Regions from separate parts of the Vibrio sp. A2-1 genome, predicted to be linked through region 2. Evidence: predicted binding sites of a transcription regulator. Region 2 holds the regulator's gene; the other holds the start of a gene.
What was found. The regulator PurR, encoded in region 2, represses purine synthesis genes. The targets are predictions, from matches to a motif close to TNANGNAAACGTTTNCNTNA.

Region 1: pckA (phosphoenolpyruvate carboxykinase (ATP)) is a predicted target of PurR. The motif match lies at 1,882-1,901, and genes of this name have one in related genera.

What each region holds. Positions count from the first base shown of each region.
Region 1 is NZ_JAKKCO010000005.1:181,114-186,380, reverse strand. It holds gene pckA (phosphoenolpyruvate carboxykinase (ATP)) at 84-1,709, opposite strand; gene hslO (Hsp33 family molecular chaperone HslO) at 2,047-2,940, opposite strand; gene hslR (ribosome-associated heat shock protein Hsp15) at 2,959-3,345, opposite strand; gene gspC (type II secretion system protein GspC) at 3,662-4,558, shown strand; gene gspD (type II secretion system secretin GspD) at 4,600-5,267, shown strand, end outside.
Region 2 is NZ_JAKKCO010000002.1:222,081-227,347, reverse strand. It holds gene L3V33_RS08695 (alpha/beta hydrolase) at 1-355, shown strand, start outside; gene L3V33_RS08690 (DUF2007 domain-containing protein) at 504-821, opposite strand; gene L3V33_RS08685 (TVP38/TMEM64 family protein) at 892-1,572, opposite strand; gene L3V33_RS08680 (TfoX/Sxy family DNA transformation protein) at 1,707-2,297, opposite strand; cyclic di-GMP riboswitch class I at 2,425-2,510, opposite strand; gene purR (HTH-type transcriptional repressor PurR) at 2,681-3,685, opposite strand; gene torD (molecular chaperone TorD) at 4,002-4,649, opposite strand; gene torR (two-component system response regulator TorR) at 4,934-5,267, shown strand, end outside.

The sequences.
Region 1 (5,267 bases), on a different contig from region 2:
AGCCCCTCAAAAGAGGGGCTTGCTACAAAAATATCACTTTAAATTGGGCGTTCGCTTTTGGCTTGGCCCGAGCAGATGTTGGGTTAGTCTAGTTGAGGACCTGCCGCAACCAGTGACTTACCTTCAGCATTGTCTGTGTACTTATCAAAGTTGTTGATGAAGCGCTCTGCTAGATCTTTCGCTTTGCTTTCCCATTGTAGTGGGTCAGTGTAAGTATCACGTGGGTCAAGAATCGCTGGGTCAACATCGTGCAACGCTAGCGGTACTTCTAGGTTAAACATAGGGATAACCTTAGTTTCAGCTTGGTCGATTGAGCCATCTAGGATAGCGTCGATGATGCCACGAGTATCTTGGATTGAGATACGTTTACCTGTGCCATTCCAACCTGTGTTCACTAGGTAAGCTTCAGCGCCAGCTGCTTCCATACGCTTCACAAGCACTTCAGCGTACTGAGTTGGGTGAAGAGTTAAGAATGCTGCACCAAATGCCGCAGAGAACGTTGGTGTTGGTTCAGTAATACCGCGCTCTGTACCTGCTAGCTTAGCTGTGAAGCCAGATAGGAAGTGGTACTTAGTTTGCTCCGGAGTCAGCTTAGATACTGGTGGTAGCACACCAAACGCATCCGCTGTTAGGAAGATAACTTTTTGAGCGTGACCTGCTTTTGATACTGGCTTAACAATGTTGTCGATGTGGTGAATCGGGTAAGAAACACGAGTGTTCTCTGTTTTTGAACCGTCATCGAAATCGATAGAACCATCACCACGAACCGTTACGTTTTCTAGCAGAGCATCGCGACGGATTGCATTGTAGATTTCTGGTTCTGCTTCTTTAGATAGACGAATCGTCTTCGCGTAACAACCGCCTTCGAAGTTGAAGATACCATCGTCATCCCAACCGTGCTCATCATCACCGATTAGCTCACGCTTAGGATCGGTTGATAGGGTTGTTTTACCTGTACCAGACAGGCCGAAGAAGATGGCTACATCGCCTTTCTCGCCAACGTTTGCACTACAGTGCATTGAAGCAATGCCTTGCAGAGGAAGCAGGTAGTTCATCATTGCGAACATGCCTTTCTTCATCTCACCGCCGTACCAAGTACCACCGATGATTTGAACGCGCTCTGTTAGGTTGAAAGCAACGAAGTTCTCAGAGTTTAGACCCTGTTTTTCCCAGTTAGGGTTAGTTGTTTTAGCACCGTTCATTACCACGAAATCAGGTTCGAACGTTGCTAGCTCTTCGTCAGTTGGACGAATGAACATGTTCTTAACGAAGTGCGCTTGCCACGCTACTTCAGTGATAATACGCACACTTAAACGCGTATCTGGGTTAGCACCACAATAACCGTCGATGACAAACAGGCGCTTGCCAGATAGCTGAGTTGTCACAAGCTCTTTCAGCTCACTCCAAACTTCAGTTGTAATCGGTTTGTTGTCATTTTTGCCTTGATCTGACCACCACATGGTATCGCGCGTAGTGTCATCTTTAACAATGTACTTATCTTTTGGTGAGCGGCCAGTAAAGATACCAGTGTCAACCGCAACAGAGCCTAGTTCCGTTACTACGCCTTTTTCGTAGCCTTCCAAACCTGGCAGTGTCTCTTCAACGAATAACTGCTCGTAGCTAGGATTACGAAGAACTTCAGTAACGCCAGTCAGTCCGTGCTTAGTTAGATCAATTTGTGCAGCCTTAGTATGTTCCATAACGGTCATAGGTGCTCCTTGTAGGATATTTTGTAGGGATTTTGTATTAATTTTTTATTGTTATCTGCTCACCATGCTAGCAACGAGACTCTGGGGAAACAGGGATACAGCTCAAAAAGTATCCATATTAATCTTGGGGTTTTAAGCGTCTCGTCACATATTGGCCTAACTAGTCTATCCTGTACGCAAACCTTTGCGCTAGGGGCGAGAACATTATTAATTGATTAAAATTAAGCGGTGATTTTATTACGAGATGTTACGGAGTTTGCGCTATTTTGATCACAAAAAAGGCCAGCTTAGTGCTGACCTTTTTGGGGTAAATTACGTGTTTTTGGCACGCTGTAAATTAATGAACCGTATTGTCGCCTTTATCTGCTGCTTCTGCGTACAGTGCATCAACGTCGCCCTTATCGAACGAGTAGTTTGTGCCACAGTAATCACAGTGAAGAGCAACACTACCTTCCGTACTCAGGATGTCGTAGATCTCCTCTTGAGCAACGGTAATGATAGCGGCACCACTGCGTTCACGAGAACAACCACAGAAGAACTCGACAGGTTGAGGGGTAAATACCTGAACCTTCTCTTGGTTATATAGGCGGTATAACAAATCATTTGCTTCTAGAGAGAATAGCTCTTCGTTTTTAACCGTGTCAGTTAACTGCTCTAGGTGCTCGAAGTCATCTGGCGTGCCGGTGCCGTCTGGCATAACCTGCAGTAACATACCTGCAGCGTGTGCTTTGCCTTCATGTTCACCCGTACGTAGCCACAGACGAGTCTTAAGCTGCTCTGAGTTAGCAAAGTAACCTTCAAGAACGTCAGCAAGTGTTTCGCCTTCAAGACCAACGATACCTTGGTAACGCTCACCTTTTTTAGGATCGATAGTGATCACTAGGTGGCCTTTACCTATAAGGTCGTGCAGGCCAGCGTCGTCAGCAATATCACCGTCAAAGCGCGCAACACCACGAATCTTCTGATCGTTATCGCCATTAATAACAGCTAGAGTTACTGGGCCATCACCTTGCAGTTGCATCGTGATAGAGCCTTCAAACTTTAGGGTCGCCGTTAGCAGCGTCGTTGAAACCAGTAGCTCACCCAACAGCTTTTGTACTGGCGCTGGGTATTCCTTGCTAGAAATAATCTGTTGGTACGCTTCGTCCATCTGTACCAATTCACCACGTACTGATAGGTCTTCAAATAGGTAGCGATTTAAAACATTACTTGTAGACATTGGGTCTGCCATTTGGCTATTCCTTCTAGCTTATTGAGTCTTGAACTTGATGATGTCACGACGTTGCTTTTTATCTGGACGACGTTCTGGTGCTGGGCTATGAGCATTTAGCTTGCGTTGTTGTGCAAACTCTTCTCTTTTTACCAAGCTTTCGGTGGTTTCTTCATAGAGGGTTTGAGCGACTGGCGCTCCGCCGCGGTGTGCGGATATTTTCTCTATGGTGACCGTCTTTTCTTCATTCCCTTGGCGCAGGGTAATCACTGCCCCAAGTTCTACGATTTTGCTGGGTTTGCTGCGCTGACCATTATAGTGGACTTTACCACCATCGACCATGTTGCGAGCAATTGAACGAGTTTTATAAAAGCGTGCTGCCCACAACCATTTATCGAGTCTGACAGCTTCATTAGTCGTTTTCATATAGGACAGTGCCTTTTCAGTTAGAATGAATGCGGTTTAACTGTTATTCACAGCATGCAACTTATGTTGTTTGATGACGCTTATCACACTTAGTAGAAGCTTATGTGGAGGCGATTGGCTTTTTTTTCAAGGAAGATTACAAAATAGCTCAGGTAATGCCGATTTATAGATTTGCTATGATATAGTTCAGGATCTTATGCTTTCAATAAGCAGGAACAGAATGTATGAACAAAAAAGCTGATAGTTTAGTAGGTTACAGCTTTATTCGTTATAGAAAGGGTTAGGGAACGTGAACTTTTTAGAGCTCAAACTTCGCATGGATAACTCTCCGGTGCTGAGCCGATTTTTAGAGAATGGATTTTTACTCCAGCAGAAACTGAGCCTTGTTCTTTGTTGTGTGTTGATCGCAGCTTCCGCATGGATTTTAGGACAGCTTGCATGGTTTATTGAACCTGCTGAGCAAACTGTCGTGCCATGGGCAGCAACGGTTTCATCGTCTTCAACGCCTCAATCGACTCTTGATATCTCTTCTTTGCAGCAGAGCAACATGTTTGGTGCTTATAACCCAACCACGCCTGCTGTGGTTGAGCAGCAAGTTATCCAAGATGCGCCAAAGACGCGACTGAACCTCGTTTTAGTGGGTGCAGTAGCCAGTTCTAATCCAAAACTGAGCTTGGCGGTGATTGCCAATCGCGGCACACAAGCGACCTACGGAATTAACGAAGAGATTGAAGGCACTAGAGCTAAGCTCAAGGCCGTATTGGTCGATCGTGTGATCATCGATAACTCTGGGCGAGACGAAACCCTGATGCTTGAAGGTATTGAGTACAAGCGTTTGTCTGTATCAGCGCCTGCGCCACCTCGTACCTCTTCTTCTGTGCGTGGCAACAACCCAGCTTCTGCAGAAGAGAAGCTAGATGAAATTAAAGCGAAGATAATGAAAGATCCGCAACAAATCTTCCAATATGTTCGACTGTCTCAGGTGAAACGCGACGATAAAGTAATTGGTTATCGCGTGAGCCCTGGCAAAGATTCAGAACTTTTTAACTCTGTTGGGCTCCAAAACGGAGATATTGCCACTCAGTTAAATGGACAAGACCTGACAGACCCAGCCGCTATGGGCAACATATTCCGTTCTATCTCAGAGCTGACAGAGCTAAACCTCGTCGTCGAGAGAGATGGTCAACAACATGAAGTGTTTATTGAATTTTAAAACTTTGCGTCTAACGAAGGACGAAAGTGTAGGAGAAGTACGTGAAGCATTGGTTTAAGAAAAGTGCATGGTTATTGGCAGGAAGCTTAATCTGCACACCCGCAGCCATCGCGAGTGATTTTAGTGCCAGCTTTAAAGGCACTGATATTCAAGAGTTTATTAATATTGTTGGTCGTAACCTAGAGAAGACGATCATCGTTGACCCTTCGGTGCGCGGAAAAATCGATGTACGCAGCTACGACGTACTCAATGAAGAGCAATATTACAGCTTCTTCCTAAACGTATTGGAAGTGTATGGCTACGCGGTTGTCGAAATGGACTCAGGTGTTCTTAAGATCATCAAAGCCAAGGATTCGAAAACATCAGCAATTCCAGTCGTTGGAGACAGTGACACGATCAAAGGCGACAACGTGGTGACACGTGTTGTGACGGTTCGTAATGTTTCAGTACGTGAACTTTCTCCTCTGCTTCGTCAACTAAACGACAATGCAGGCGCGGGTAACGTTGTGCATTACGACCCAGCCAACATCATCCTTATTACGGGCCGAGCGGCGGTAGTAAACCGTTTAGCTGAAATCATCAAGCGCGTTGACCAAGCGGGTGATAAAGAGATTGAAGTCGTTGAGCTAAAGAATGCCTCTGCGGCAGAAATGGTACGTATTGTTGATGCGTTAAGCAAAACCACAGATGCTAAAAACACACCTGCCTT
Region 2 (5,267 bases):
ATACAGCCTTTTTGCTTACGTTGTGATGCCACAAAAAAGCCAAAAAGAATCACGTCACCTGTTTATCCGCGAAGCTAAAAAGCTGTGCCAAAAAGAGTTTAAACGCTGGTTTATCCTTACGGCTGATGTGAACCCATTGATGAAGTACTTCAAAGACCGAGAGTTGCCGATTCCAACTTTGTATTTGATGGGCGAGCGCGACTACATGTTCATCAAGCCAGTAAAAGAAATGGTAGAGGCGCATAAGTCGAGCGAGCTAGTAGAAATTCCGAATTGTGGACACGTATGTAACGTAGAAAACCCTGAAGAATTCAATCAACGATCTATCGCTTTTATTCAAAAGCAAATTCAGTGATTATCTCGATTCTTCATCAGAACAGACGCTCGAATAGAATTGAGACAAAAACGGGAAGCTAATTTTAGCTTCCCGTTTTTATTTGGAGGAGGTATCTGACCGAGTGGTTATAAAAGGCCGTTGGAGCCACTTTACCTTTCAAAACCTGCTATTCAGGTGAAGCAGCACCGCACTGCCAACAAGAACCGAATTGTGCTTCGTTGACTTCATGACATTCTGCGCAACGCCACTCTTCATAAATGATCGAATCTTGCTGTTTCTGGTAGTCATTAACAACTGCCCGGGCTTTGCTCGCCAACTCTGGCTCATATAACCATACGTAAGGGTCAGTTTCTTCGGTAAATGGGATTTCCCCTTTCAAACCGAATAACCCTTCACCACGAACTTCACACGCAATATTCACACTTTCTAGTAATCCACAAATGATGTGGGCTTCTGTCGGATTCGATGCACTGAAGATTTTCATTGAGATAGAACCTTATCTGGCTATATGCGTTATTTAGCTATTATAGGTACACGTTATTCAGTTATATACGTTATTCAGCCACAGGTGCTGAGCGAAATTTATTCATCAACCATTTAGCAATGATTGGGAATACACCCAGTAAGGCAAATGACAATAGTACTGAAGGGGACACGATACCCGAAAGTGAATCAATTTCCGCGAGTTGAGTACCAGCATTCAAGAAAACAGCGGTACCCGGTAACATCCCTATTTGACTCGTGATGTAGTAACGACTCACGGATATCGGTGTTAGACCCATCAACAGATTGATAAGGAAAAATGGGAATACAGGAATCAGACGCAGAGAAAACAAGTAAAATGCTCCGTCTTTTTCAACGCCCTTGTTAATCGTTGCTAATTTGTCACCAAATTTGGTTTGGATCCAGTCACGTAAAAGGTAGCGGCTACTTAGAAATGCGAGGGTTGCACCAATGGCACTGGCGAAAGAGACCAGCAGCAAACTATTCCAGAAACCAAATAGCGCAGCTCCTAACAGGGTCACAACAGCAGCACCAGGAATTGAGAAAGCAGTAATCATTACATATGCGACAAAATAGATAGCAGCGGCAGCAATGAAGTTGCTATCAATGTAGTCATTTAAAACGGCTTGTTGGGCCTTGGCATTTTCAAGCGTTAGGTATTGGCCGAAATTGACGCCTAACAAGACGATGGTTACGACCAACACAATACCCAATATCATTTTCTTACTCATTGATACTTCCTCTAAATTTTCAATGTATACCATTAGTATAGATAGACAGGCAAAGCATAGATTAACTTTCAGCAGATATAAAAAAAGCCGCAGTAAATGCGGCTTAGTTATATAGATAATTTGCACTGACAATGTTAATTGACGCGATTGATAAGCTCTTCACGACGCTGCTGCGGTATAACAGACCAATGTGTGCCATTGATCGCGCCTTCTAACGCCCAAAGTAGTTCAATACTGACAGAAGACGCATGTGATTCTTTGATGGCGTTAAATGCGTTTACAGAGCCAGATTCATATAAACGTTCTACGGAATCGATCCCTGCTTTTTTCAACATACGCTCAGTGGCGAGTCGAAGGTTGGGCAGATCTTTGAGTCGAGTAGGCTTAGCTGAAGATTGCTCAGCTTTTTCTTCTTTAGCAAAACCCAGAGACGTCGTTGCAAGCTGCAAGATTTTCTCTTGGTCTTGCCACAGGCCTTCGGGTAAAGCGAAATATTTAGTAACGACAGGGAAACCACGTTTTTTGTAGACGTACGGTTGAAACCCTTGTTGTTCGAACTGTTTCGTTGTGCATTTGTCTGCTCGTATGTGCAGCTGGTCATTTACAACCAGAGCAAACATAGTGTCATCAGCAAAAAGACCGAAGCCACCAAACATCGAGCGTGATTTTATTTTTCCTAGGGATTCAAATAATTTCATTGAATCCTTTAGTATCGGTTTATCCATGTTATTTATCTCGGTGTATTTGAACTACGCCACCAAATAAGCAGGTCCGAGAGATTAGCAAAATGTTGCAATTAAATTGTCAATTAGCCGTAAATTACTAAATTATTAGTAGTTACTGCATTTTGCCATCGGTAACCCCGCTACCATACCAACGAGTGGTTTAGGCCGGAAGCTTTGCGTCTCACTCTTTCAAGTGATTTGCCCTGTGCGTGACTGATTGAATAGAATAAAGTTTTTGTTGAATGAGGCTCACACTTGTTATTTCAAAATGTGATATTGCTTCAATTAATGATCTTTCCAGTATGATACCAGGTTCATTCATGTTGTTGATAAAAAAAGCGCACCTAAAGGTGCGCTTAATTATATTAAACTGAATTTATCAATTAATTTAACGTTTTAACTGTGCTTCGCTCAACAATTTCAGGGTGCATTTCGAACACACGCTTTTCATGGTCTTTATCTTTGATGCGTTCTAACAAAATTTCGAAAGCGTTCTTACCAACACGACGTTTGGGTTGGTGAACCGTTGTTAACGGCGGAGAGAAGTATTCAGCCAACTCGATGTTGTCATAGCCGATCACTGAAATATCTTCAGGGATACGAATTCCTTTCTCTTGCAATCTGCTCATTAGGCCGAGTGCCATCGTGTCGTTAAAACAGAATACGGCCGTTGGGCGATCTACCATCTTAATGATTTTCTCTGCAGCAAGAACCGCAGTATCACACTCGAAGTTACCTTCAATGATCATGTTATCATCGGTAGCAATCTTAGCTTCGTTGAGTGCGCGTTTGTAACCCGCGATGCGTTCAACACATGCCGCTTTGTCTAAGTGGCCACTTAAACAAGCAATCTTGGAGTGACCGTGCTCAATGAGGTATTTGGTCGCTAGGTAACCACCTTCCTCAGAGTTGTCGATGATCTTATCTGCTTGAGAACTCTCAGGGCCCCAATCCATAATCACTTTAGGAATGTCAGCGTGACGGTCTAACATGCCTCTTAGCTCTTCAGTTAGGTCAGAACACATAACTAAGATGCCATCTACACGTTTCTCTGCAAGCATTCGAATGTAGTCACGTTGCTTCTCATAGATACCGCCCGTATTACACAGAATCAAAGTGTAACCTTGACGGTAGCAGTAGCTTTCAACACCATCGATAACTTCAGAGAAGAATAGGTTAGTTGATTGAGTAACTAGCATGCCGATAGTGCGGGTTGTATTGCACTTCAAACTACGAGCAACGGCACTTGGTGCATAGTTCAGTTCGTCTACGGCTTTATTTACTTTTTCTTGCGTCGCTTCTGCAACAAAGCGAGTTTTGTTGATTACGTGAGAAACGGTTGTTGTTGATACGCCTGCTAAGCGAGCGACATCTTTTATAGTGGCCATGGTTTTATCCTATTAGAAGCTACTTTCCCAAAGTACGGAATGAAGTAGCCGTTAAGCTACCTAACTAAGAGCTTAAATTTGTAGGGCTCTTTGGGTACTAAAGTGCTAAAAAACAAAAAACCGCTATTGAGCGGCTTGTCTTAACACCGAAATGCTCAAAACTATAATAAGCATAGCATTTCGTGAATGTTTCATATTTTATCGTTTGCGGTCACAATTTTAGACTGACTAGAAATTACTCGCAATAAAATTCACCCGGAAATCCGGGTGAATTGTCACATTCTTCTGAATTTATTTAACGAGTCATCCAATAAGCTTATTCACCAGCGAGGTATTGGGTGTCCAATTTACAGAATGCAAGTAGCAGAGATGAGACTGATGCGTAGAAACCGAATTCGTCAACGTCATGACATTTAACGTTGAACTTTGGTACCCAAGTAAGAAGTTGTTGCTCGATAAATTGCTGTTGAACAATGAACGATTTCTCTAGCTCTTCTTCAAGTTCCGTTTCATTAGAACGGATGATCAAGTTGCCAAGGAAGTCGAGTGCGATAGCGATGTGGTCAGCTGGTTCTTTTAGGTCTTGGTTCACCACTAAGTTGTGCTTGGCCATGATCTCTTCCATATCTTTTGCTGGCTTATCATTCAAAAGGCCAGTCTCACCGATATACATAGAAGCGTAAGGAAGTGCGCCATGCTTATCTGTTTTTAAGAATAAGTCACAGAAGTCAGCAGACAATTCTAGTTGAGCATCCTCACGCGTTTGTAGGCGGTTTAGCGCATCCACTAGGCTATCGATCGCCGGCTTTAGTGTTTCATTTTCGCCTAAACCAGTTAGGAAAGAACGAATTTCAACAGAGTGGTAGTGATCGAGTTCTTCTTGAGTGAGCTCTTTAGCGAATAAGCTTGATAGCCACCAGTATATTTCTGCTCTTTGCTCGTTGAACGCTTTCGTATCTTTCATTTCTTAGATCCTGATTTAGTCTTGTGGTGTTACTTATATGCATCTTGAAGTTACTTGTGCAAAGCACACCAAGGCTGAATAACAAGGTTATTTGCGAAACGCAAAGTTACTCGTTAGTAGTAATGCCTATATTGAATTGCGATGGACGATAAATAGCAAGGTTTAAGATTGTCTTGTATCAAAAAAGATCCATGTTTCTGGCTTTTATCTTGTGTACCACTAGAATTGTTACGAGTTATGAATAGAATAGTCACTGAAACTATTAAATAAGAAAAGTGGTGTAGATGAGCTATCACGTATTAGTCGTAGAAGATGATGTGGTAACCCGCAGTAAACTGGTCGGATACTTCCAGAACGAAGGTTACACAGTAAGCGAAGCGGAAAGCGGCGCTCAAATGAGAAACGTGTTAGAAGATAATAACGTTGACCTCATTATGCTGGACATCAACTTACCAGGCGAAGATGGATTGATGCTAACTCGCGAATTACGCAGTCAATCAGACATTGGAATTATTTTAGTTACTGGACGCACGGATAGCATCGACAAAATCGTTGGCCTTGAAATGGGCGCTGACGATTACGTTACTAAACCCTTCGAACTTCGCGAGTTATTGGTTC